DNA from 3 places in the Limosilactobacillus vaginalis genome. Region 1 is predicted to be linked to each of the others. Evidence: a T-box and tRNA genes for the amino acid it is inferred to sense, from the RefSeq annotation. Region 1 holds a T-box; the other regions hold tRNA genes.
The links. A T-box is a leader RNA that pairs with one kind of tRNA and senses whether it is charged. The one in region 1 lies ahead of ileS (isoleucine--tRNA ligase), so its partner is inferred to be a tRNA-Ile.
Positions count from the first base shown of each region.

Region 1 (3,148 bases):
GGAAGGTGTTCCGTAATTTTCGGTATGCTTCTGAGATCTGTTGGAAAGTTCCCATTGAAACCCGCACATCAGCAGAAGTATCAGCACTCATTACCCAAAGACGAATAATTTCGGCACCCATTTGTTGGACAACCTTATTTGGATCGATAACGTTCCCCTGTGACTTACTCATCTTGTTACCACGCTTATCAAGGGTAAATCCTTGAGAAACGATTTCCTTATATGGAGCATGACCAGAGCAAACAACACTAGTAATCAGGCTTGAATTGAACCAACCACGATACTGATCGGATCCTTCAAGGTAAAGATCAGCTGGATAAGTCAAGTAATCCCGTTCAGCTAGAACCCCTTGGTGGGAAGAACCAGAGTCAAACCAAACATCCATAATATCGGTTTCCTTAGTAAACTTACCATGAGGTGAATGTTCGTTAGTGTATCCTTCTGGGAGAAGATCCTTTGCATCACGTTCAAACCAAACATTAGAACCATATTTTCTAAAGAGATCTGCAACATGATTAATCGTTTCTTCTTCCATGATTGGTGTACCATCTTCAGCGTAGAAGATTGGCAGTGGTACACCCCAAACACGTTGCCGTGAAATTACCCAGTCGCCACGATCCTTAATCATATTGCGAAGGCGAACCTTACCCCATTCTGGGTGGTACTTAACATTTTCTAAGGCATCTAAGATATTTTGACGCATCTTTTCAATGGATACGAACCACTGATCTGTTGCCCGGAAAATAATTGGCTTCTTTGTCCGCCAATCGAATGGATAGCTGTGCTTTAATGGTTCTTCAAGAAGAAGAGCATTATTATCTTCAAGCTTTTGCAGTGAAATGTCATCAGCTTTTTGGTAGAAGACACCATCAAAGTCGTCACCGTTTTCCTTTGTCAGGACACCTTGATCATTAATTGGGGCGAAAATTGGCAAGTCATACTTTTTACCAAAGTTGTAGTCATCGTCCCCATATCCCGGAGCGGTGTGAACAAGTCCGGTACCAGCATCAGCAGTAACGTAATCAGCAACCCCAACCAAAAGTTCACGATCAAGGTATGGGTGTTGAGTAGTTAAACCTTCCAGATCCTTTCCGGCGACATGCTTAACTACTTGGTAGTCGTCCCAACCAAGTTTCTCTGCTAATCCTTCCAAAAGTTCCGTTGCAACAACAAACTTCCGATCGTCATTAGCTGGTTTAACAACTGAGTAGTCAAACTTAGCATTTACCGCTACCGCTTCAGATGCTGGAACGGTCCATGGAGTAGTAGTCCAGACAACTAGGTAGGTATCACTATCAAGAACACCCTTACCGTCCTTAACCTGTTCAACAAAGAAGGCTGTTTTAGCAGTGACGTCATGATATTCAACTTCGGCTTCTGCTAATGCTGATTCAGATGACCATGACCAGTAAACTGGCTTCTTAGCTTGGTACAAAAGACCCTTCTTAGCAAATTCACCAAAGACACGAATTTGTGCAGCCTCAAATTCCTTATCCAAAGTTAGGTACGGGTGATTCCAGTCACCGCTAACTCCTAACCGTTTGAAATCTTTGCGTTGCTTGTCAACTTGTTCCAAAGCATACTTCCGACAGAGGTCACGGAATTCTGTTAGACTCATCTTCTTCCGGTCGTAACCGGCCTTCGTCAATTGGTGTTCAATCGGCAACCCGTGAGTATCCCAACCAGGAACATATGGTGAACGGAAGCCACTCATTGACTTGTAACGAACGATAAAGTCCTTAGAAATCTTATTCATGGCGTGACCAATGTGAATATTACCATTAGCGTATGGAGGGCCATCGTGAAGAATAAACGTTGGCTTCCCCTCATTTAATTTTTGTCGTAATTCATATACTTTATTTTCTTCCCAAACACTTTCACGTTGTGCTTCAGTGACTGGTAACTTTCCCCGCATCGGGAACTTGGTCTTACCCAAGTTTAATGTATCTTTAACTCGCATATGCAATTCTCCTTTCTCAATCAACAATTAATAACTAAAAAAACTTCATCCCATCACTGGGACGAAGCATTTCGTGGTACCACCCGTTTTCAGGATATTTGGTTAATCAAATATCCCCTCAACCATTGCTTAACGGTAATGAACCGACCTGATTTAAATATTCAACCAGGTACTCGGGACCGATCAAGTAAAACAATACTAAATATTAGCCTCACACCACTTGCTAACTCGCTGAATCATTCTTGTTCTACTAATGTCCTTCGACGTTTTTGTTATTAATTATTACAATTTAATTTAAACAACTAGTTATTATCTGGGAAAACAACAACAGTGTCACCCTCATCTTCACTATTGCTTGATTCGGTAGAAGCAGACGCAACAGAATCATTGGTTGCTTTACTCTCATCACTTTGCGCTACCGCTGAAGTATCGGCAAATGCTGAAGCAAAGTCGGTCGGTGAGTTAAAGGAAACTGTCTCTGCAGAACTAGCAGGAGCACTTTCACTTTCTTCTGATTTGACAACAGCCTCTGAGTCTGACGTAACAGCTGAATCCGATGCAACGTTATTTTCAATTGCAACACTGCCTGAAGTAGTCTCGTCCGCAACGGTAGCGGTTGTACTTTCAGATTCAAAATCACTAGTTGTAATTGAGGTTGATTCTACACTTTCACCCGAATTATTGTCAAGACGAGTTCCTAAAATATTTTGAATTTCTCCATATTTATCAATATCATCGTTGGCTAATAACTTATCCCATTCGTCACTCTTAACTACTTCCAATTGAGATTCAAGCATTACTTGTAACCGCTGACGGAAGATCCGCGTTTGTTTCTTTAAGTCACTAGTTTCTGACGTTAACTTCCGAGTCCCTTCTGCAGTATTTTCAACAATTTGATTAGCCTTTTCGTTAGCTGTTGAAACAATGTCAGTTGCCTGTTTTTGGGCTTCACGCACCATAATGTCAGCTTCACGCTTAGCATTGTTCTTAACCTTATCAGCAGCTTCTTGAGCAACCAAAATTGACTTATTCAGTGAATCCTTTAACTCACTAAAGTATTTCAGCTTGCTTTCATCGGCCTTGACCTTTTCTTGTAGCGCCCGATTCTGGTCGGTCAATTCCTGAACTGTTTGTGCGACTTCCTTAATAAAGTCATTCACTTCAGTTGGATTGTAGCCACGCATTTTA
Region 1 covers NZ_CP104399.1:704,296-707,443, reverse strand. Annotated here, with positions in the region: gene ileS (isoleucine--tRNA ligase) at 1-1,960, opposite strand, end outside; T-box leader at 2,015-2,233, opposite strand; partial or broken gene N4627_RS03415 (DivIVA domain-containing protein) at 2,604-3,148, opposite strand, start outside.

Region 2 (3,148 bases), 410 kb from region 1:
GTTAATAGCTAGTTGAAATATTAAAATTAGGTCTTGACAGTTTACACAGCGTTTGATATAATAAATTTGTTAGTCAGCGCTTATCGCTGACTAAGGTAGACCTTTGAAAACTGAACAAAGTTTCGACGAATCAAATGTGTAGGGTCTTCAATCATTACGATTTGAAGCAAAACATTTGCGAAGTCAATTCGCTTAATTAATTTGAATTAGAGCTATTCAAGTTCTTATATTTTATATGAGAGTTTGATCCTGGCTCAGGATGAACGCCGGCGGTGTGCCTAATACATGCAAGTCGAGCGCACTGGCCCAACTGATATGACGTGCTTGCACTGAATTGACGTTGGATTACCAGTGAGCGGCGGACGGGTGAGTAACACGTGGGCAACCTGCCCTGAAGCGGGGGATAACATCTGGAAACAGGTGCTAATACCGCATAACAACGAAAACCACATGGTTTTCGTTTCAAAGATGGTTTCGGCTATCACTTCAGGATGGGCCCGCGGTGCATTAGCTAGTTGGTAAGGTAACGGCTTACCAAGGCAATGATGCATAGCCGAGTTGAGAGACTGATCGGCCACAATGGAACTGAGACACGGTCCATACTCCTACGGGAGGCAGCAGTAGGGAATCTTCCACAATGGGCGCAAGCCTGATGGAGCAACACCGCGTGAGTGAAGAAGGGTTTCGGCTCGTAAAGCTCTGTTGTTGGAGAAGAACGTGCGTGAGAGTAACTGTTCACGCAGTGACGGTATCCAACCAGAAAGTCACGGCTAACTACGTGCCAGCAGCCGCGGTAATACGTAGGTGGCAAGCGTTATCCGGATTTATTGGGCGTAAAGCGAGCGCAGGCGGTTGCTTAGGTCTGATGTGAAAGCCTTCGGCTTAACCGAAGAAGGGCATCGGAAACCGGGCGACTTGAGTGCAGAAGAGGACAGTGGAACTCCATGTGTAGCGGTGGAATGCGTAGATATATGGAAGAACACCAGTGGCGAAGGCGGCTGTCTGGTCTGCAACTGACGCTGAGGCTCGAAAGCATGGGTAGCGAACAGGATTAGATACCCTGGTAGTCCATGCCGTAAACGATGAGTGCTAGGTGTTGGAGGGTTTCCGCCCTTCAGTGCCGGAGCTAACGCATTAAGCACTCCGCCTGGGGAGTACGACCGCAAGGTTGAAACTCAAAGGAATTGACGGGGGCCCGCACAAGCGGTGGAGCATGTGGTTTAATTCGAAGCTACGCGAAGAACCTTACCAGGTCTTGACATCTTGCGCTAACCTAAGAGATTAGGCGTTCCCTTCGGGGACGCAATGACAGGTGGTGCATGGTCGTCGTCAGCTCGTGTCGTGAGATGTTGGGTTAAGTCCCGCAACGAGCGCAACCCTTGTTACTAGTTGCCAGCATTCAGTTGGGCACTCTAGTGAGACTGCCGGTGACAAACCGGAGGAAGGTGGGGACGACGTCAGATCATCATGCCCCTTATGACCTGGGCTACACACGTGCTACAATGGACGGTACAACGAGTTGCGAACTCGCGAGAGTAAGCTAATCTCTTAAAGCCGTTCTCAGTTCGGACTGTAGGCTGCAACTCGCCTACACGAAGTCGGAATCGCTAGTAATCGCGGATCAGCATGCCGCGGTGAATACGTTCCCGGGCCTTGTACACACCGCCCGTCACACCATGGAAGTTTGCAATGCCCAAAGTCGGTGGCCTAACCATTTGGAGGGAACCGCCTAAGGCAGGGCAGATGACTGGGGTGAAGTCGTAACAAGGTAGCCGTAGGAGAACCTGCGGCTGGATCACCTCCTTTCTAAGGAATAAAACGGAAACCTACACATCGAAGAAACTTTGTTTAGTTTTGAGAGGTTTACTCTCAAAACAAGATTATGACGCTTATTTGGGCCTATAGCTCAGCTGGTTTAGAGCGCACGCCTGATAAGCGTGAGGTCGATGGTTCAAGTCCATTTAGGCCCATATATGGGGAATTAGCTCAGCTGGGAGAGCACCTGCTTTGCAAGCAGGAGGTCATCGGTTCGATTCCGTTATTCTCCATTGCTAACCGCGAGGTTAGCGAGCTTGTACTTTGAAAACTAAATAATATCAATTTTCTTTATTAATTAATAAAACAAACCGAGAACACCGCGTTATTTTGAGTTTTTTAGAAATAATCGCTAACTCAATTAATCGGATAATCACGAAGTGATTATCAAGGTTAAGTTATGAAGGGCGCATGGTGAATGCCTTGGTACTAGGAGCCGATGAAGGACGGGACTAACACCGATATGCTTCGGGGAGCGGTAAGTACGCTTTGATCCGGAGATTTCCGAATGGGGAAACCCAACCAACTTAGTCGTTGGTTGCTTGACTAGTGAATCTATAGCTAGCAAGCGGTAGACGCAGTGAACTGAAACATCTCAGTAGCTGCAGGAAGAGAAAGAAAAATCGATTCCCTCAGTAGCGGCGAGCGAACGGGGAAGAGCCCAAACCAACGAGCTTGCTCGTTGGGGTTGTAGGACTGAACATTTGAGTTACCAAGGAGCGACGTAGTCGAAACAGTTGGGAAGCTGTGCCAGAGATGGTGAAAGCCCAGTAGACGAAACGGCACTCTCTCAGTTCAGGATCCTGAGTACGGCGGGACACGTGAAACCCCGTCGGAAGCAGCGAGGACCATCTCGCAAGGCTAAATACTCCCTAGTGACCGATAGTGAACCAGTACCGTGAGGGAAAGGTGAAAAGCACCCCGGAAGGGGAGTGAAATAGTTCCTGAAACCATGTGCCTACAAGCTGTCGGAGCCCATTAATGGGTGACGGCGTGCCTCTTGCAGAATGAACCGGCGAGTTACGATTGCATGCAAGGTTAAGGTGGAAAAACCGGAGCCGCAGCGAAAGCGAGTCTGAAATGGGCGTATGAAGTATGTAGTTGTAGACCCGAAACCAGGTGACCTACCCATGTCCAGGTTGAAGGTGCGGTAAAGCGCACTGGAGGACCGAACCCGTGTCAGTTGAAAATGGCTGGGATGAGGTGTGGGTAGCGGTGAAATTCCAAACGAACTTGGAGATAGCTGGTTCTCTCCGAAATCTCTTTAGGGGGAGCCTTGGGAATTAGAATCGTGGAGGTAGAGCTACTGTTTGAACAAGGGGCCCGTCATGGG
Region 2 covers NZ_CP104399.1:292,482-295,629, forward strand. Annotated here, with positions in the region: rRNA gene N4627_RS01275 (16S ribosomal RNA) at 232-1,806, shown strand; tRNA gene N4627_RS01280 (tRNA-Ile) at 1,896-1,970, shown strand; tRNA gene N4627_RS01285 (tRNA-Ala) at 1,976-2,048, shown strand; rRNA gene N4627_RS01290 (23S ribosomal RNA) at 2,207-3,148, shown strand, end outside.
Region 2: it has a tRNA-Ile gene. The T-box ahead of ileS (isoleucine--tRNA ligase) is inferred to sense a tRNA for this amino acid. The anticodon was not compared.

Region 3 (3,148 bases), 550 kb from region 1:
ACAGGAATCTCAACCTGTTATCCATCGCCTACGCCTCTCGGCCTCGGCTTAGGTCCCGACTTACCCTGGGAGGACGAGCCTTCCCCAGGAAACCTTAGTCATTCGGTGGACAGGATTCTCACCTGTCTTTCGCTACTCATACCGGCATTCTCACTTCTAAGCGCTCCACCAGTCCTCACGGTCTAGCTTCACCGCCCTTAGAACGCTCTCCTATCACGTGCACGTAGTGCACATCCACAGTTTCGGTAATATGCTTAGCCCCGGTACATTTTCGGCGCAGAATCACTCGACTAGTGAGCTATTACGCACTCTTTAAATGGTGGCTGCTTCTGAGCCAACATCCTAGTTGTCTATGCAACTCCACATCCTTTTCCACTTAGCATATATTTAGGGACCTTAACTGGTGATCTGGGCTGTTCCCCTTTACACGGTGGATCTTATCACTCATCGTGTGACTCCTGGGCATAAATCAATGGCATTCGGAGTTTATCTGAAGTTGGTAACCCATGACGGGCCCCTTGTTCAAACAGTAGCTCTACCTCCACGATTCTAATTCCCAAGGCTCCCCCTAAAGAGATTTCGGAGAGAACCAGCTATCTCCAAGTTCGTTTGGAATTTCACCGCTACCCACACCTCATCCCAGCCATTTTCAACTGACACGGGTTCGGTCCTCCAGTGCGCTTTACCGCACCTTCAACCTGGACATGGGTAGGTCACCTGGTTTCGGGTCTACAACTACATACTTCATACGCCCATTTCAGACTCGCTTTCGCTGCGGCTCCGGTTTTTCCACCTTAACCTTGCATGCAATCGTAACTCGCCGGTTCATTCTGCAAGAGGCACGCCGTCACCCATTAATGGGCTCCGACAGCTTGTAGGCACATGGTTTCAGGAACTATTTCACTCCCCTTCCGGGGTGCTTTTCACCTTTCCCTCACGGTACTGGTTCACTATCGGTCACTAGGGAGTATTTAGCCTTGCGAGATGGTCCTCGCTGCTTCCGACGGGGTTTCACGTGTCCCGCCGTACTCAGGATCCTGAACTGAGAGAGTGCCGTTTCGTCTACTGGGCTTTCACCATCTCTGGCACAGCTTCCCAACTGTTTCGACTACGTCGCTCTTTGGTAACTCAAATGTTCAGTCCTACAACCCCAACGAGCAAGCTCGTTGGTTTGGGCTCTTCCCCGTTCGCTCGCCGCTACTGAGGGAATCGATTTTTCTTTCTCTTCCTGCAGCTACTGAGATGTTTCAGTTCACTGCGTCTACCGCTTGCTAGCTATAGATTCACTAGTCAAGCAACCAACGACTAAGTTGGTTGGGTTTCCCCATTCGGAAATCTCCGGATCAAAGCGTACTTACCGCTCCCCGAAGCATATCGGTGTTAGTCCCGTCCTTCATCGGCTCCTAGTACCAAGGCATTCACCATGCGCCCTTCATAACTTAACCTTGATAATCACTTCGTGATTATCCGATTAATTGAGTTAGCGATTATTTCTAAAAAACTCAAAATAACGCGGTGTTCTCGGTTTGTTTTATTAATTAATAAAGAAAATTGATATTATTTAGTTTTCAAAGTACAAGCTCGCTAACCTCGCGGTTAGCAATGGAGAATAACGGAATCGAACCGATGACCTCCTGCTTGCAAAGCAGGTGCTCTCCCAGCTGAGCTAATTCCCCATATATGGGCCTAAATGGACTTGAACCATCGACCTCACGCTTATCAGGCGTGCGCTCTAAACCAGCTGAGCTATAGGCCCAAATAAGCGTCATAATCTTGTTTTGAGAGTAAACCTCTCAAAACTAAACAAAGTTTCTTCGATGTGTAGGTTTCCGTTTTATTCCTTAGAAAGGAGGTGATCCAGCCGCAGGTTCTCCTACGGCTACCTTGTTACGACTTCACCCCAGTCATCTGCCCTGCCTTAGGCGGTTCCCTCCAAATGGTTAGGCCACCGACTTTGGGCATTGCAAACTTCCATGGTGTGACGGGCGGTGTGTACAAGGCCCGGGAACGTATTCACCGCGGCATGCTGATCCGCGATTACTAGCGATTCCGACTTCGTGTAGGCGAGTTGCAGCCTACAGTCCGAACTGAGAACGGCTTTAAGAGATTAGCTTACTCTCGCGAGTTCGCAACTCGTTGTACCGTCCATTGTAGCACGTGTGTAGCCCAGGTCATAAGGGGCATGATGATCTGACGTCGTCCCCACCTTCCTCCGGTTTGTCACCGGCAGTCTCACTAGAGTGCCCAACTGAATGCTGGCAACTAGTAACAAGGGTTGCGCTCGTTGCGGGACTTAACCCAACATCTCACGACACGAGCTGACGACGACCATGCACCACCTGTCATTGCGTCCCCGAAGGGAACGCCTAATCTCTTAGGTTAGCGCAAGATGTCAAGACCTGGTAAGGTTCTTCGCGTAGCTTCGAATTAAACCACATGCTCCACCGCTTGTGCGGGCCCCCGTCAATTCCTTTGAGTTTCAACCTTGCGGTCGTACTCCCCAGGCGGAGTGCTTAATGCGTTAGCTCCGGCACTGAAGGGCGGAAACCCTCCAACACCTAGCACTCATCGTTTACGGCATGGACTACCAGGGTATCTAATCCTGTTCGCTACCCATGCTTTCGAGCCTCAGCGTCAGTTGCAGACCAGACAGCCGCCTTCGCCACTGGTGTTCTTCCATATATCTACGCATTCCACCGCTACACATGGAGTTCCACTGTCCTCTTCTGCACTCAAGTCGCCCGGTTTCCGATGCCCTTCTTCGGTTAAGCCGAAGGCTTTCACATCAGACCTAAGCAACCGCCTGCGCTCGCTTTACGCCCAATAAATCCGGATAACGCTTGCCACCTACGTATTACCGCGGCTGCTGGCACGTAGTTAGCCGTGACTTTCTGGTTGGATACCGTCACTGCGTGAACAGTTACTCTCACGCACGTTCTTCTCCAACAACAGAGCTTTACGAGCCGAAACCCTTCTTCACTCACGCGGTGTTGCTCCATCAGGCTTGCGCCCATTGTGGAAGATTCCCTACTGCTGCCTCCCGTAGGAGTATGGACCGTGTCTCAGTTCCATTGTGGCCGATCAGTCTCTCAACTCGGCTATGCATCATTGCCTTGGTAAGCCGTTACCTTACCAACTAGCTAATGCA
Region 3 covers NZ_CP104399.1:151,960-155,107, reverse strand. Annotated here, with positions in the region: rRNA gene N4627_RS00680 (23S ribosomal RNA) at 1-1,445, opposite strand, end outside; tRNA gene N4627_RS00675 (tRNA-Ala) at 1,604-1,676, opposite strand; tRNA gene N4627_RS00670 (tRNA-Ile) at 1,682-1,756, opposite strand; rRNA gene N4627_RS00665 (16S ribosomal RNA) at 1,846-3,148, opposite strand, start outside.
Region 3: it has a tRNA-Ile gene. The T-box ahead of ileS (isoleucine--tRNA ligase) is inferred to sense a tRNA for this amino acid. The anticodon was not compared.